2 regions of the Pseudomonas sp. GNP014 genome follow, and region 1 is predicted to be linked to the other one. Evidence: riboswitches for the same ligand, from Rfam matches in the RefSeq annotation. Region 1 holds a riboswitch; the other holds the start of a gene.

Evidence for each region. A riboswitch is a leader RNA that binds a small molecule or an ion and turns the genes downstream of it on or off. The one in region 1 is predicted to bind cobalamin.
Region 2: it holds a riboswitch for cobalamin, as region 1 does, so the genes downstream of both, ACXX9E_RS17520 (ABC transporter substrate-binding protein) here and cobO (cob(I)yrinic acid a,c-diamide adenosyltransferase) in region 1, are expected to answer to the same signal.

The regions. Positions count from the first base shown of each region.
Region 1 is NZ_JBTGUS010000001.1:3,083,441-3,089,679, reverse strand. It holds gene ACXX9E_RS13920 (cobyrinic acid a,c-diamide synthase CobB) at 1-844, opposite strand, end outside; gene cobO (cob(I)yrinic acid a,c-diamide adenosyltransferase) at 841-1,452, opposite strand; cobalamin riboswitch at 1,534-1,765, opposite strand; gene ACXX9E_RS13910 (hypothetical protein) at 1,929-2,513, shown strand; gene ACXX9E_RS13905 (PQQ-dependent sugar dehydrogenase) at 2,580-3,893, shown strand; gene ACXX9E_RS13900 (C40 family peptidase) at 4,022-4,558, opposite strand; gene ACXX9E_RS13895 (C40 family peptidase) at 4,778-5,392, opposite strand; gene hda (DnaA regulatory inactivator Hda) at 5,620-6,239, opposite strand, start outside.
Region 2 is NZ_JBTGUS010000001.1:3,893,819-3,900,057, forward strand. It holds gene ACXX9E_RS17510 (ABC transporter ATP-binding protein) at 1-162, opposite strand, end outside; gene ACXX9E_RS17515 (FecCD family ABC transporter permease) at 159-1,163, opposite strand; gene ACXX9E_RS17520 (ABC transporter substrate-binding protein) at 1,172-2,185, opposite strand; cobalamin riboswitch at 2,330-2,522, opposite strand; gene ACXX9E_RS17525 (Ppx/GppA family phosphatase) at 2,564-3,499, opposite strand; gene ACXX9E_RS17530 (ParD-like family protein) at 3,809-4,036, shown strand; gene map (type I methionyl aminopeptidase) at 4,033-4,824, shown strand; gene ACXX9E_RS17540 (ABC transporter ATP-binding protein) at 5,130-6,239, opposite strand, start outside.

The DNA of each region.
Region 1 (6,239 bases):
CGGCCTCGGGCAATTGCGTGTCGCGGATCGGCGAGAAAAAACTCAACTCGGCGCCCATCGCCCGCAACAGGTCGAGGCTGGCGCCGTAGATAAAGGCAAAGGCTTCATCGCGGGCGACGGCAATGCGCACGCCTTCGAGCAATGGTTCGGCGGTGATGACTTCAGGCGCGGCAAATTCCACGGCCGGTGGCAGCGCTACCTCGCAACTGCTGGCCAATGCTTCGGCGGCCGCGTCGAGACGCAGATCCAGGTCATTGAGCTCACTGGCCTGCACCAGACCGAGGTGCCGGCTCGGCAACTCGATTCCGGTTTCGCGGGAAAGCGCGCCGTACCAGCGCAGGCCTTCAGTGAGGCTGCCTTCGAGCAATTGCGCGTGACGCAAGGTGCCGACGCGGTTGGCCAGCACGCCAGCGAACGGTAGATCCGGTTGATACTTCGCCAGGCCCAGCGCCAACGCACCGAAAGTCTGCGCCATCGCGGTGCCGTCGATCACGCCAAGTACCGGCACGCCGAAATGCCGCGCCAGATCGGCGCTTGATGGCGTGCCGTCGAACAGGCCCATCACACCTTCGATCAGGATCAGATCGGCCTCGGCGGCCGCTTCCCACAGCAAACGCCGACTGTCCTGCTCGCCGACCATCCACATGTCCAGTTGATACACCGGCGCACCGCTGGCGCGCTCGAGAATCATCGGATCGAGAAAGTCCGGGCCGCACTTGAAGACGCGCACCTTGCGCCCCTGATTGCGATGCAAACGCGCCAGCGCAGCGGTGACGGTAGTCTTGCCCTGACCGGAGGCCGGCGCAGCGATCAACACCGCCGGGCAGTGACGTGGCTGATTCAAAGTTCGACGCCTTTCTGCGCTTTGATGCCGGCCTGGAAGGCATGTTTGAGCATGCCCATTTCGGTGACGGTGTCACCCATCTCGATCATTTCCGGCTTGGCTGCGCGGCCGGTGACGACCACGTGCTGCATCGGCGGACGCGCCTGCAAGTCGCTCAGTACCCGATCGAGGTCGAGGTAGCCGTGCTTGAGGGCGATGTTCAATTCATCCAGCACCACCAGGCCGATCGACGGATCGCGCAACAGCTCGCGGGACACTTCCCACGCCGCTTCGGCGGCGGCGATATCGCGCTGACGATCCTGGGTTTCCCAGGTGAAACCCTCGCCCATCACATGAAAGCGCACTTGCTCCGGGAAGCGGCGGAAAAACAGCTCTTCGCCGGTGCTGTTACGGCCCTTGATGAACTGCACCACGCCGCACTGCATGCCGTGGCCCATCGCGCGGGCAAGCATGCCGAACGCCGAACTGCTTTTGCCTTTGCCGTTGCCGGTCAGCACCAGCACCAGACCGCACTCATCGGGCGAGTTGGCGATGCGCTCGTCGATCACGGCTTTTTTGCGCTGCATGCGCGCCAGATGGCGTTCATCACGCTCGGGGGAATCAGTCATGGGGGAGCTCTCCGTTGAGGCTGAATAACGGCGGGCAGGCACAAGAATAGACGGCAAAAAGCCTGGCATCGCCCACCGTGATGCCGCTGGATGGATCAGGCCGGTCTCCGGGCTCATGAGCGGCGATGCGCCTGGCTGCGCGCCTTCCCGCTTCTGTCGAGGCAGTGGCTCAAGGCGCAGCTTTTACTCATTTACCGTTGCGGGGGCAGCGCCGGGATTGTGGTGGCTCTTCGCGCGAAGACAACCCTCACCGGCTTCCCTGTTTCACTCTGTCGACGGGGTGTCACAGAGCACCTGAAACAAGCCGCGAAGGTTAGAGGGTTGGGGGTGGAGCGTCAATTAAAGAGGGGGACATCGGTCGAATAACTGCCGTCGATCAATTATCTGACGCCAATCTTGTGCCACACTGATACAAGTGATATCAAAGAGCCATGCTTTTCCCGGAAAAGCCCATCACAACAATAAGGATGATGACGATGCAAGGCATGATCATCAGCAACCCGCGCCTGGAATTCCTGCGCCCGGTGCTTGAACGCTGGTTTGACTGTATCGACCGTTACAACGCCGTGCGCGGCGACAGCGACACGCCTTACTGGCATGACGAGAACGCCAATCTCGGATTGCTCTCGGCGGCAGCCTGGATGGCCGAACTGGTGACCCTCAGCCAGACGCCCACCCGCAAACAGAACGAGGATGGCGAGCGCAACGCCCGCGCCGATCTGTTTATCGCCGGGACTGACGACCGCGCCTTCATTCAGGCCACGCAGCGCTGGCCACGGGTCAACAACCTCAACCTGACCCAGGCCCTGCAGGACATTACCAGCGACGCCAAACGCATCAGCTACGCCAGTGATCTGCGGCTTGGCTGCCTGTTCGTCGCCCCGCAAAAGGCCCAGCACAGCGCCAGCCCTGAAGAATTGCAGGACATGGTCGACGATCTGCAAAAGGAACACACCTGCGCGGTCGCCTGGTACTTCCCTTACGCCTACCGAAAACTGCGCAGCGAAGCCGGCAACTATCACCCGGGCATCGCCGTGCTGTTCAAAGAGGCCCGTGGCTAAGCGGTTGAACCATCGGGCGCGTCAGCTCCTCTATGATTAGGAATGCATTCATAGGGAAGATCAGTAATGCGCAAAACCCGACTCGCTTTCGTCATCGCCCTCGCCGGAGGGCTCACCGCCTGCGGTGAATCCTCTAGCCTGCAAGTCTCCGACGGCACCGGCCCGTCACCGAAACTGCCCGAACCGAACAAGACCCTGATCCCGACAGTGAACATCGCTCCGGCAGTCGGCTGGCCCGCCGGCGGCAAACCAACCGCTGCGGCCGGCACCCAAGTGGCCGCGTTTGCCGAAGGCCTCGATCATCCGCGCTGGCTTTACGTACTACCCAATGGTGACGTGCTGGTAGCGGAAACCAACGCCCCGCCGAAACCGGACGACAGCAGCGGCATTCGTGGCTGGGTCATGAAAAAAGTCATGGGCAAGGCCGGTGCCGGCGTGCCGAGCCCGAACCGTATCACCCTGCTGCGCGATGCCGATCACGACGGCGTAGCGGAGACCCGCACAGTATTTTTGCAAAACCTCAACTCGCCGTTCGGCATGACACTGGTGGGCAATGACCTGTATGTCGCCGACACCGATCGCCTGCTGCGCTTTCACTACGAACCCGGCGCGACCGAGATCAAGACGCAGCCGATCAAGGTCACCGATCTTCCGGGCGGCACGCTGAATCACCACTGGACCAAAAACGTCATCGCCAGCAAGGACGGCAGCAAGCTGTACGTCACCGTCGGCTCGAACAGCAACGTCGGCGAAAACGGTCTGGATAAAGAAGAAGGACGCGCAGCGATCTGGGAGGTGGATCGCGCCACTGGCAATCACCGGATCTTCGCCTCGGGCATCCGCAACCCCAACGGCCTGGCCTGGGAACCCACCACAGGCGCACTGTGGACGGCAGTCAACGAGCGTGACGAAATCGGTAGCGACCTGGTGCCGGACTACATCACTTCGGTCAAGGACGGTGGTTTCTATGGCTGGCCATTCAGCTATTACGGGCAGCATGTGGATGAGCGCGTGAAACCGCAAAACCTTGATCTGGTGGCCAAGGCCATCGCCCCGGACTATGCCGTAGGCCCGCACACCGCTTCGCTGGGTCTGACGTTCGCCGAGGGCAATAGCCTGCCGGCGCAGTTCAAGGAAGGCGCGTTCATTGGGCAGCACGGCTCATGGAACCGCAAGCCGCACAGTGGCTATAAAGTGATTTTTGTCCCGTTCAGCGCAGGCAAACCGAACGGAACACCGGTGGATGTGCTGACCGGTTTCCTCGACAAGGATGAGAATGCGCTAGGTCGCCCGGTGGGCGTGGTGATCGACCAGCAAGGGGACTTGCTGGTGGCCGATGATGTGGGCAACAAAGTGTGGCGAGTATCGTTCGCCAAATAACTTTTGCCTGAACCAAAACAACTGCAGGAGTGAGCCTGCTCGCGATGACAGCGTCATCTTCAACATCACTGTTGATTGACTGCTATCGCGAGCAGGCTCACTCCTGCATTGGATTGTGAGTCATTGAACTAAGGGTTACGCGCCAGGTGCTCAGGTTGCAACACGCGCTTGGCACTCAGATACGCTTTCTGCCAATACGCCTTCGACAGGCTGTCCAGCTTCACCGTACCGCCGGTTGCCGGCGCATGCACGAAGCGCCCTTCCCCGACATAAATCCCCGCATGACTGACCTGCGAACCGCCATTGGTGGCAAAGAAGATCAGGTCACCGGTCTGCAAGCCTTCCTTGCCGACATTCGGCGCCTGCATCACGATCATCTCTCGCGTGGAACGCGGCAAGCTGATACCCGCCGCATCACGGTAGACGAAACCGATCAGACCACTGCAATCAAACCCGGAGTCTGGTGTATTGCCGCCCCAGCGATAAGGCGTGCCAACCAGGCCCAGGGCGCGAAACAGCACGTCTTCAGCAGCGGGCGAGAATGACTGGGAGGGTCCGAACACTACCGGGGCGCGCACCACAGGCGCGGGCGGTGGTGTGCGACTGGCGCAGGCGCTGAGCAGCGCTGCGCAGAAGATCAAAGCAAGGCGGGCCGACATCGTCATAAGCAGAACATCCTGATCTGGCTGCGGCTTTCTCTGCCGGATGGACAGAAAACAAAACCGCCTGCGGAGCACGCAGGCGGTTTGCCATCAATATAGATACAGGATTCTAGCGGCTATACGACAAACTTCAAGTAAGACTTTAACTTCACCTTGTAAAGTCTGGGTCTACTCGGCTGCCGGCGCCGTTTTGGTCGCCACGGACGTGGCGACAACGGGGAATTACTTGCGAGCGGTGACCACGGTCGGAGCCATCGCCAGGGCGCGCTTGGCTTCAATGAAGGTTTTGCTCCAGTAGCTGTCACCCAGGCTGTCGATGCGAACACCGCCGCTGCAACGACTGCTGGAGTGAATGAACTGGTTGTCACCCAGGTAGATCCCGGCGTGACTCACACGACCGCGACGACCGTTGGTGGCGAAGAACAGCAGATCGCCCGGCTCGAGGTTACTGCGCGAAACCAGCGGGGCATCCACGTTGATCATTTCGCGAGTGGAGCGCGGCAGGTTCATGCCGGCTTCTTCGCGGAACAGATAGCCGATGAAACCGCTGCAATCGAAACCGGCTTCAGAGGTGCCGCCGAAACGGTAACGGGTACCGATCAGGGACATGCCGCGTTCGAGAATGCTGTCGGCCAGAACAGGCAGCTCATACGGCTTCTTGTTGAAGTCCGACAGCTCTTTTTCGGTGTCCAGCTCTTCCTGGTAAATAACGGAAGACTGGGCAGTGGCAGAATTTTTAACCTGTTGAGGCTGCTCTTGAACTGGAGAATGAGCAGCGCAACCGAACAACAGGGTGACGAGTGCGAGAGGCACGAGGGGTGCGAAGCGATTTAGCATGGGCACGACCGTGGCTGATAGTTGTAAAGAAGCCGAGACTATGCCCGCTATCGACCTCATTTGCAAATTCAATCGACCTTTTTGTGACTTCTCGGTTTCTCGTTTACATCTAAGCGCTTAAGCCCATTTGAACCGATACGCAGCCTGCCAACCGTGCAGGAAAGCGGATTTTCTGACGCCTGAAATATGGCAAAACCCGCTGCAAGCCGCAGTTTCAGCGGGTTTGGCTACCAGCCCAGGGTTTCTTTGAGGAAAGGAATAGTCAGCTTGCGCTGGGCCTGCAAAGAGGCCTGATCGAGTTGTTCGAGCAGATCGAACAATGCACTCATGCTGCGAGTACCGCGCGTCAAAATAAAATGACCGACCTCATCGGTCAGGTGCAGACCGCGACGGGATGCGCGCAATTGCAGCGCACGCAATTTGTCTTCATCGGAAAGAGGACGCATCTGGAAAATCAACGCCAGGGTCAGGCGCGATTTCAAGTCCGCCAGTTTGACGGGCAACTCACGCGGCGAAGTAGACGCGGCGATCAGCAGGCGCCGTCCGCTGTCACGCAAGCGGTTGAACAGATGAAACATCGCCTCTTCCCAGTCAGCCTTGCCGGCGATCACCTGCAGATCATCCAGGCAAACCAGTTCGTACTGCTCCAGGTTGTCGAGGATTTCAACGCCGCGATCCATCAACTCGGCCAGTGGCAGGTACACCGCCGGCTCGCCCATCTGCTCGAAACGCAGGCAGGCCGCCTGCAACAGATGCGTACGCCCTACGCCGTGTTTGCCCCACAGGTAGATCAGGCTTTCTGTCCAGCCGGCGTCGGCTTCGCATAGGCGCTCGACATAGCCGAGTG
Region 2 (6,239 bases), 810 kb from region 1:
GCGCAATCCGGCAAGCAGTTTCAACAAAGTGGATTTGCCCGAGCCATTGGGCCCGACGATGCCGAGGGTCTCGCTGCGCTGGACCTCCAGGCAGACACCGTTAAGCAACTCGGCACCGCGCACCTTGAACGTCAGCCCGGAACAACTCAACACCGGGTTCATCGAGCCGATCTCCGGCCAACCAGGATGAGCGCAAACACCGGCGCGCCGACCAGCGCGGTAATCACACCGACCGGAATCACCTGACCCTTGATCAGGGTGCGCGACAGCACGTCGGCGGCAATCAGAAACACCGCGCCCCCCAATGCGCTGGCCGGCAGCAGACGGGCATGCCCGGTGCCGAGCAACAGACGCGCCGCATGGGGAATCACCAGACCGACAAAACCGATCGAGCCGACAATCGACACCATCACCGCCGTTACCAGCGCCGCGCAACCGATCAGCACAATCTGCACCCGCCGCACCGGTATGCCGAGGGACGCCGCCGAATCCGCGCCAAAGGTAAATGCATCCAGCGCGCGCCGATGCCACAGGCACACCAGCAAGCCGAACAGGGCCACCGGCACCGCCAGCCACACCGACGGCCAGCGCACGCCGCCGAGATTACCGAGCAGCCAGAACATGATGCCGCGCGCCTGCTCGGAACTCGCCGAACGGGTAATCAGAAACGCGGTGAGCGCATTGAACAGCTGCGAGCCGGCGATCCCCGCGAGAATGATCTGCCCGGTGCCGTTGGCCGAACCGCTGACACGGGCCAGCAGAATGACCAGCACGAACGCCGTTACCGCGCCGGCAAAAGCTCCGGCGGACAGCGAAATCGCCCCGGCCCCAATCCCGAGCAGCGCCACCATCACCGCGCCGGTCGAGGCCCCGGCGGAGATGCCGAGCAAATAGGGATCGGCCAGCGGATTGCGCAGCAGCGACTGCAAAATCACCCCGCACGTCGCCAGACCGGCACCGCACGCGGCGGCGACCAGGGCGCGGGTCAGGCGGTAGTTCCAGACAATGCCTTCGTCGATCGGGTCGAGCGCATGCCCGGCGGTCCACAGCTTGTTGGCCAGCACTTTTAGCACCACGTCCGGAGCAATCGACGTCTCTCCGATGGCGACTCCCGCGAGCACGGCGATCAACAGTGTCGTCAGGGCCAGTAGTGCGCGGATCAGGCTTTTATTCATTGCGACAGGTCATAGCCGTTGAGGGCCGTGGCCAGTTGCTCGATGCCATCGAACGTGCGCAGGCTGGCCTGCATGGCCAGGGCGTCGAGAATGATGATGCGGTTGTTTTTCACCGCGTCCATGTTGCGGGTCACCGGGTCGCTGCGCAGGAAGGCGAGTTTCTTCTGATAGTCGTCAGCGGGGAAGCGCCGGCGATCCATGCGTGCGATGACGATGAAGGTCGGGTTGGCCTTGGCGATGGTTTCCCAGCCGACCGTCGGCCACTCTTCATCGGATTGCACTACGTTGCGTACGCCGAGGGTACTCAGCATGAAATCGGGAATGCCTTTGTGTCCGGCCACGAAGGGCTCGATGTCCATCTGCGCACTGGAGAACCAGACCACGGCACTTGCGTCTTTCAATTGTTTGCCCTGAACCGTGGCGACTGATCGGGCGAGGCTGGCCTTGAGTTGTTCATTGAGCTGCTGGCCGCGGTCCTGCACATCGAAGATTTGCGCCAGTTGGCTCACGCTCTTGTAAATCGTGTCGATGCGAAACGGCGCCAGCCGGGTACCGTCGGCGCCGACGAGGTTGTCCTTGGCTTCGCAATCGGAGGGCAGCAGGTACGTCGGAATTTTCAGCTCATGAAACTGCTCGCGTGTGCCCACTGCACCTTGTGGGCCGACCATCCATTCCAGCTCCACGGCGACCAGTTCCGGGCGCTTGCCGATCACCGCTTCGAAACTCGGCTCGTTATCGGCCAGGCGTTCGATCTTGTCGTTCTGCGCCTTGTACGTGACCAGCACGTCGTTGAACCACAGCGAGGTGCCGACCACCTTGTCGCCCAGGCCCAGGGCGTAAAGCATTTCGGTGCCAGCCTGGCCGATGGTGACGGTGCGCGTGGGGGCGTGCTGGAAGGTCAGGGTGCTGCCGCAGTTCTCGACGGTCAGTGGATAGGTCGTCGGCGCTGCATGGGCGAGCGTGCAAAGACTCAGGCCGGTGAGCAGGATGGCAACGCGGGGCAGCAGCATGGGCAGTCTCCAGGGGAACCGTACGCAAGGCGGGGAGAGTACGGTCTGGAAACACACCAGCGAACGCAGTCATGGCAACAGCGCAAGGCTGCTGATCAAACGAAGACGCGCACGGCACGATGTCCTTCCCGGACACCCCGCCGGTTAGTAGTCACTGTGCCGGCAGGTCTCCTGACTGATGCGTCATCGCCTGTGCTCCGGCCTTCCCGGGTTCACCCAGTGGCAGTCGTGGAGCAGGCTCAGCACCTACAGTTGCGGGGGCAGTTCCGAACGATGCGCTGACGCACCTCGGATTCCCTATTAATTCCGTATGGAAACCGGCGGCGGCATGGTAGTCGATCGAGCCGCTTTAGGGGAGACGAATCTGCCGGAGGGGGATTAATGCTTGCTCATCAAACCGTGCAGTACGCCCAGGCGCAGGCCCGGTTCGGAGGGCACCATCTGCGAAATGCCGAACACCTTGAACGCCGCCAGCATCAACACCAGGCCACCGGGTAGAATGCTCTGGCGGTGCGCTTGCAGGCCGGCGAGTTTCAGTTGCTGGACGTTCTTCACTTTCAGCAGCAGTAACGACAGGCGCAACAGCCCACCGTAGGTAATGCCGTCGTGGCCGAAGTCGTTCAGGCGATTGGCCTTGAGCACCTTGGCGAGCATGCGCGCGGTGCCGGAGGAGCCAATGGTTTGCTGCCAGCCTTGCGCGCGATAGCGGCGGGCGACTTTTTCAAATTGCAGGATGGCGACGCGCTCGGCTTCTTGCAAGGCACCGGGGGTAATGCGCCCATCGGGAAAATAGCGCGCGCCCAGCGTGCCGCTGCCGATGGCAATGCTTTCAGTCAGCAACGGTTGCGAGCCTTGGCCGAGGATCAGTTCGGTGGAACCGCCACCAATATCGACCACCAGACGCATGTCGTCGGCAGTCGGCAGTGCATGCGCCACGCCGGCATACACCAGCCGAGCCTCTTCATGTCCGGAAATGACGTCGATGTCAAAGCCCAGATGCCGCTCCGCGCTGGCGAGAAACAGTTGTGCATTGTCGGCTTCGCGCACGGCGCTGGTGGCCACCGCACGCACCCGACCCGCTTCGAACCCCCGCAGCTTTTTGCCGAACCGCGCCAACGCCTGCCAGCCGCGATCCAGCGCCAGGGTGTCCAGCGCGCCACCGTCAAACCCCTCGGCCAGGCGCACCGGTTCGCGCAAGGTTTTCACCTCCTGAATCATGAAGCCTTTGCGGCTGCGGACCGACTGGCCGATCATCATGCGAAATGCATTCGAACCCAGGTCGATGGCGGCAAACAGCGAGGCGTCTTCTTTCATGGGAGTCCTTGCAAAACGTCCGTCTCAAGGCTCAAGACGGTTTGCGAGGATTCTGCCGTGAAGTTGATGACATCCTGATGACGGCAGCGAGGCGGTTCGATGAATGTGCGCCTGTCATGACACTGTCATTATCCGGCGTCTATGCTGAGCCCAATACATCGCGTGTTCTTAAAGTTTTTGCTGCCTCTTTTGGCAGCTTTTTTTTGCCTGCGATTTGCCGCGCTACGTCCTGCAGATTGTGTGCGTTTGCAATTTGGCGTAAGGCTTGGCTAATATACGATCCATATACACATCGTATCGGATTCATATATGGGCATCGTAAAGATTTCTGAGGACATGCACGAGAACCTGCGCATCTCCAGCAATGCACTCAGCCGCTCGATCAACGCGCAGGCCGAGCACTGGATGCGCATCGGCATGCTCGCCGAGCTGCACCCCAACCTCGACCACAGCGCCATTTGCCGCTTGCTGATTCGCGCCGAACAGAACGGCGGGCTGGATCTGCAACAACTGACTCAGGAAGCCGTCAGCGCATGAGAAACCAGATCAAGATCAACACGCCCGCCGAGATCGCGCAATCACGCGCCGCCGGTCAACTCGCCGCTGAAGTACTGGCGATGCTGGTGCCGCATGTAAAGGCCGGTGTGACCACCGACGAACTGGATCGGCTGTGCAACGACTACATCGTCAATGTGCAGAAAGCGGTTCCGGCCAACGTCGGTTATCACGGTTTCCCGAAAACCGTCTGCGCTTCGGTCAACGACGTGGTGTGCCACGGTATTCCCTCGGGTACGCCGTTGCAGGATGGCGACATCGTCAACCTCGACATCGCGGTGATCAAGGACGGCTGGTTCGGTGATACCAGCCGCATGTACGTGGTCGGCGAGGCGACGCCTGAGGCGCAGCACCTGATCAACACCACCTATGAGGCCATGTGCGCGGGTATTCGGGTGGTCAAGCCGGGCGCCACATTGGGCGATATCGGCCATGCGATTCAGAGTCTGGCGGAGAGGGAAGGCTTCAGCGTGGTGCGCGAGTACTGCGGGCACGGGATCGGCAAGGTCTATCACGATGAGCCGCAGATTCTGCATTACGGTTTTCCCAATCAGGGCATGAAGCTCAAGGCAGGGATGATTTTCACTGTTGAACCGATGCTCAATGCCGGCAAGCGCCATGTGAAGAACATGGCGGATGGCTGGACCGTACTGACCAAGGATGGCTCGTTGTCGGCGCAGTGGGAGCACATGGTGGCGGTGACGGAGACGGGGTTTGAAATCCTCACGGCGTGGCCGGATGAGATTGAAGGCTACCGCGCCATCGTCTGATACCGCGTCGTCTGTTTCCCTCAGCCTGGCCCTCTCCCGGAGGGAGAGGGGACTGACCGGGTTGTTTGGACGAGTTACGCCGACCTGAGAGTGCTGCGTCGAACTCAGGTTTGAACAGCATGAAGATTGGCTCCCTCTCCCTGAGGGAGAGGGACTGATTGAGGTGTTCTTTCGAGGGACGCCGACTTGGGATACCGAGTCGACCCCGGATTTTGGGCAGCACGGAGATCGGCTCCCTTTCCCCCTCGCCCCCCCCTGGGGGAGAGGGCTGGGGTGAGGGGGTAAATCCCACAGACAACACGCTATCAGTGGGCGCCGGCCGCTTTGTTCAGGTCACTTTCGGTCCATTCGGTGTAGACGCAGGCATCAGCGGTGGCCCAGCGCACCCGCACCGGGTCGCCAGTCTTGAGCGGCATGCCCGCCGCCGATAGCGCTTTCACCGTCATCGACGTCCCGCCCGAAGTGACCACGCTGCAAGTCTGGCTCTCCCCGAGGAACAGCACTTCCACGACCTTCGCTGACACTTCGTTCCAGCCCGCCGGCAGCGGCTCATCGCTCGCCTGCTGCACGCTCAGTGCCAAGGCTTTCTCCGGCCGCACCATCAGCAACACATCCTGATCCGTGTGCAACCCGGTTGTCAGTCGAATCGACAACGATTGCCCCTCAAAACTCGCTGCTGCATTGCCTTGCGCCTTGAGCTTGAGGAAGTTCGAATTACCGAGAAACGACGCGACAAACGCATTCGGCGGGTTCTGATACAGGTCATAACCGCTGCCCAGCCCGACAATCTTGCCGTGACTGAAAATCGCGATGCGTTGCGACAAACGCATGGCTTCTTCCTGATCGTGGGTCACGTAGACGATGGTGATGCCCAGGCGCCGATGCAGCTGACGCAGTTCATCCTGCAAATCCTCACGCAGCTTTTTGTCCAGTGCACCGAGCGGTTCGTCCATCAACAGGATGCGTGGCTCGTAAACCAGCGCCCGGGCAATCGCGACCCGTTGCTGCTGGCCGCCAGACAGTTGCGAAGGGCGGCGATGGGCGAACTGTTCCAGTTGCACCAGTTTCAGCATCGCGTCGACACGCTTGTCACGTTCGGCGGCGGCGAGTTTGCGGATCGCCAGCGGGAAGGCGATGTTGTCGCGCACCGACAGATGCGGGAACAGCGAATAGCGCTGGAACACCATGCCGATGTCGCGCTTGTGCGGCGGCACGTTGACCAGCGACTGACCGTTGACCAGGATCTCGCCGCTGCTCGGTGTTTCGAAACCGGCGAGCATCGACAGCGTGGTGCTTTTGCCCGAGCCGCTGGAGCCGAGAAAGGTCAGGAACTCGCCGTCCTTGATGTCCAGCGAGATGTTGTCCACGGCAGCAAAGTCACCGTAGTGCTTGTTCAGGTTACGCAGGCTGACCAG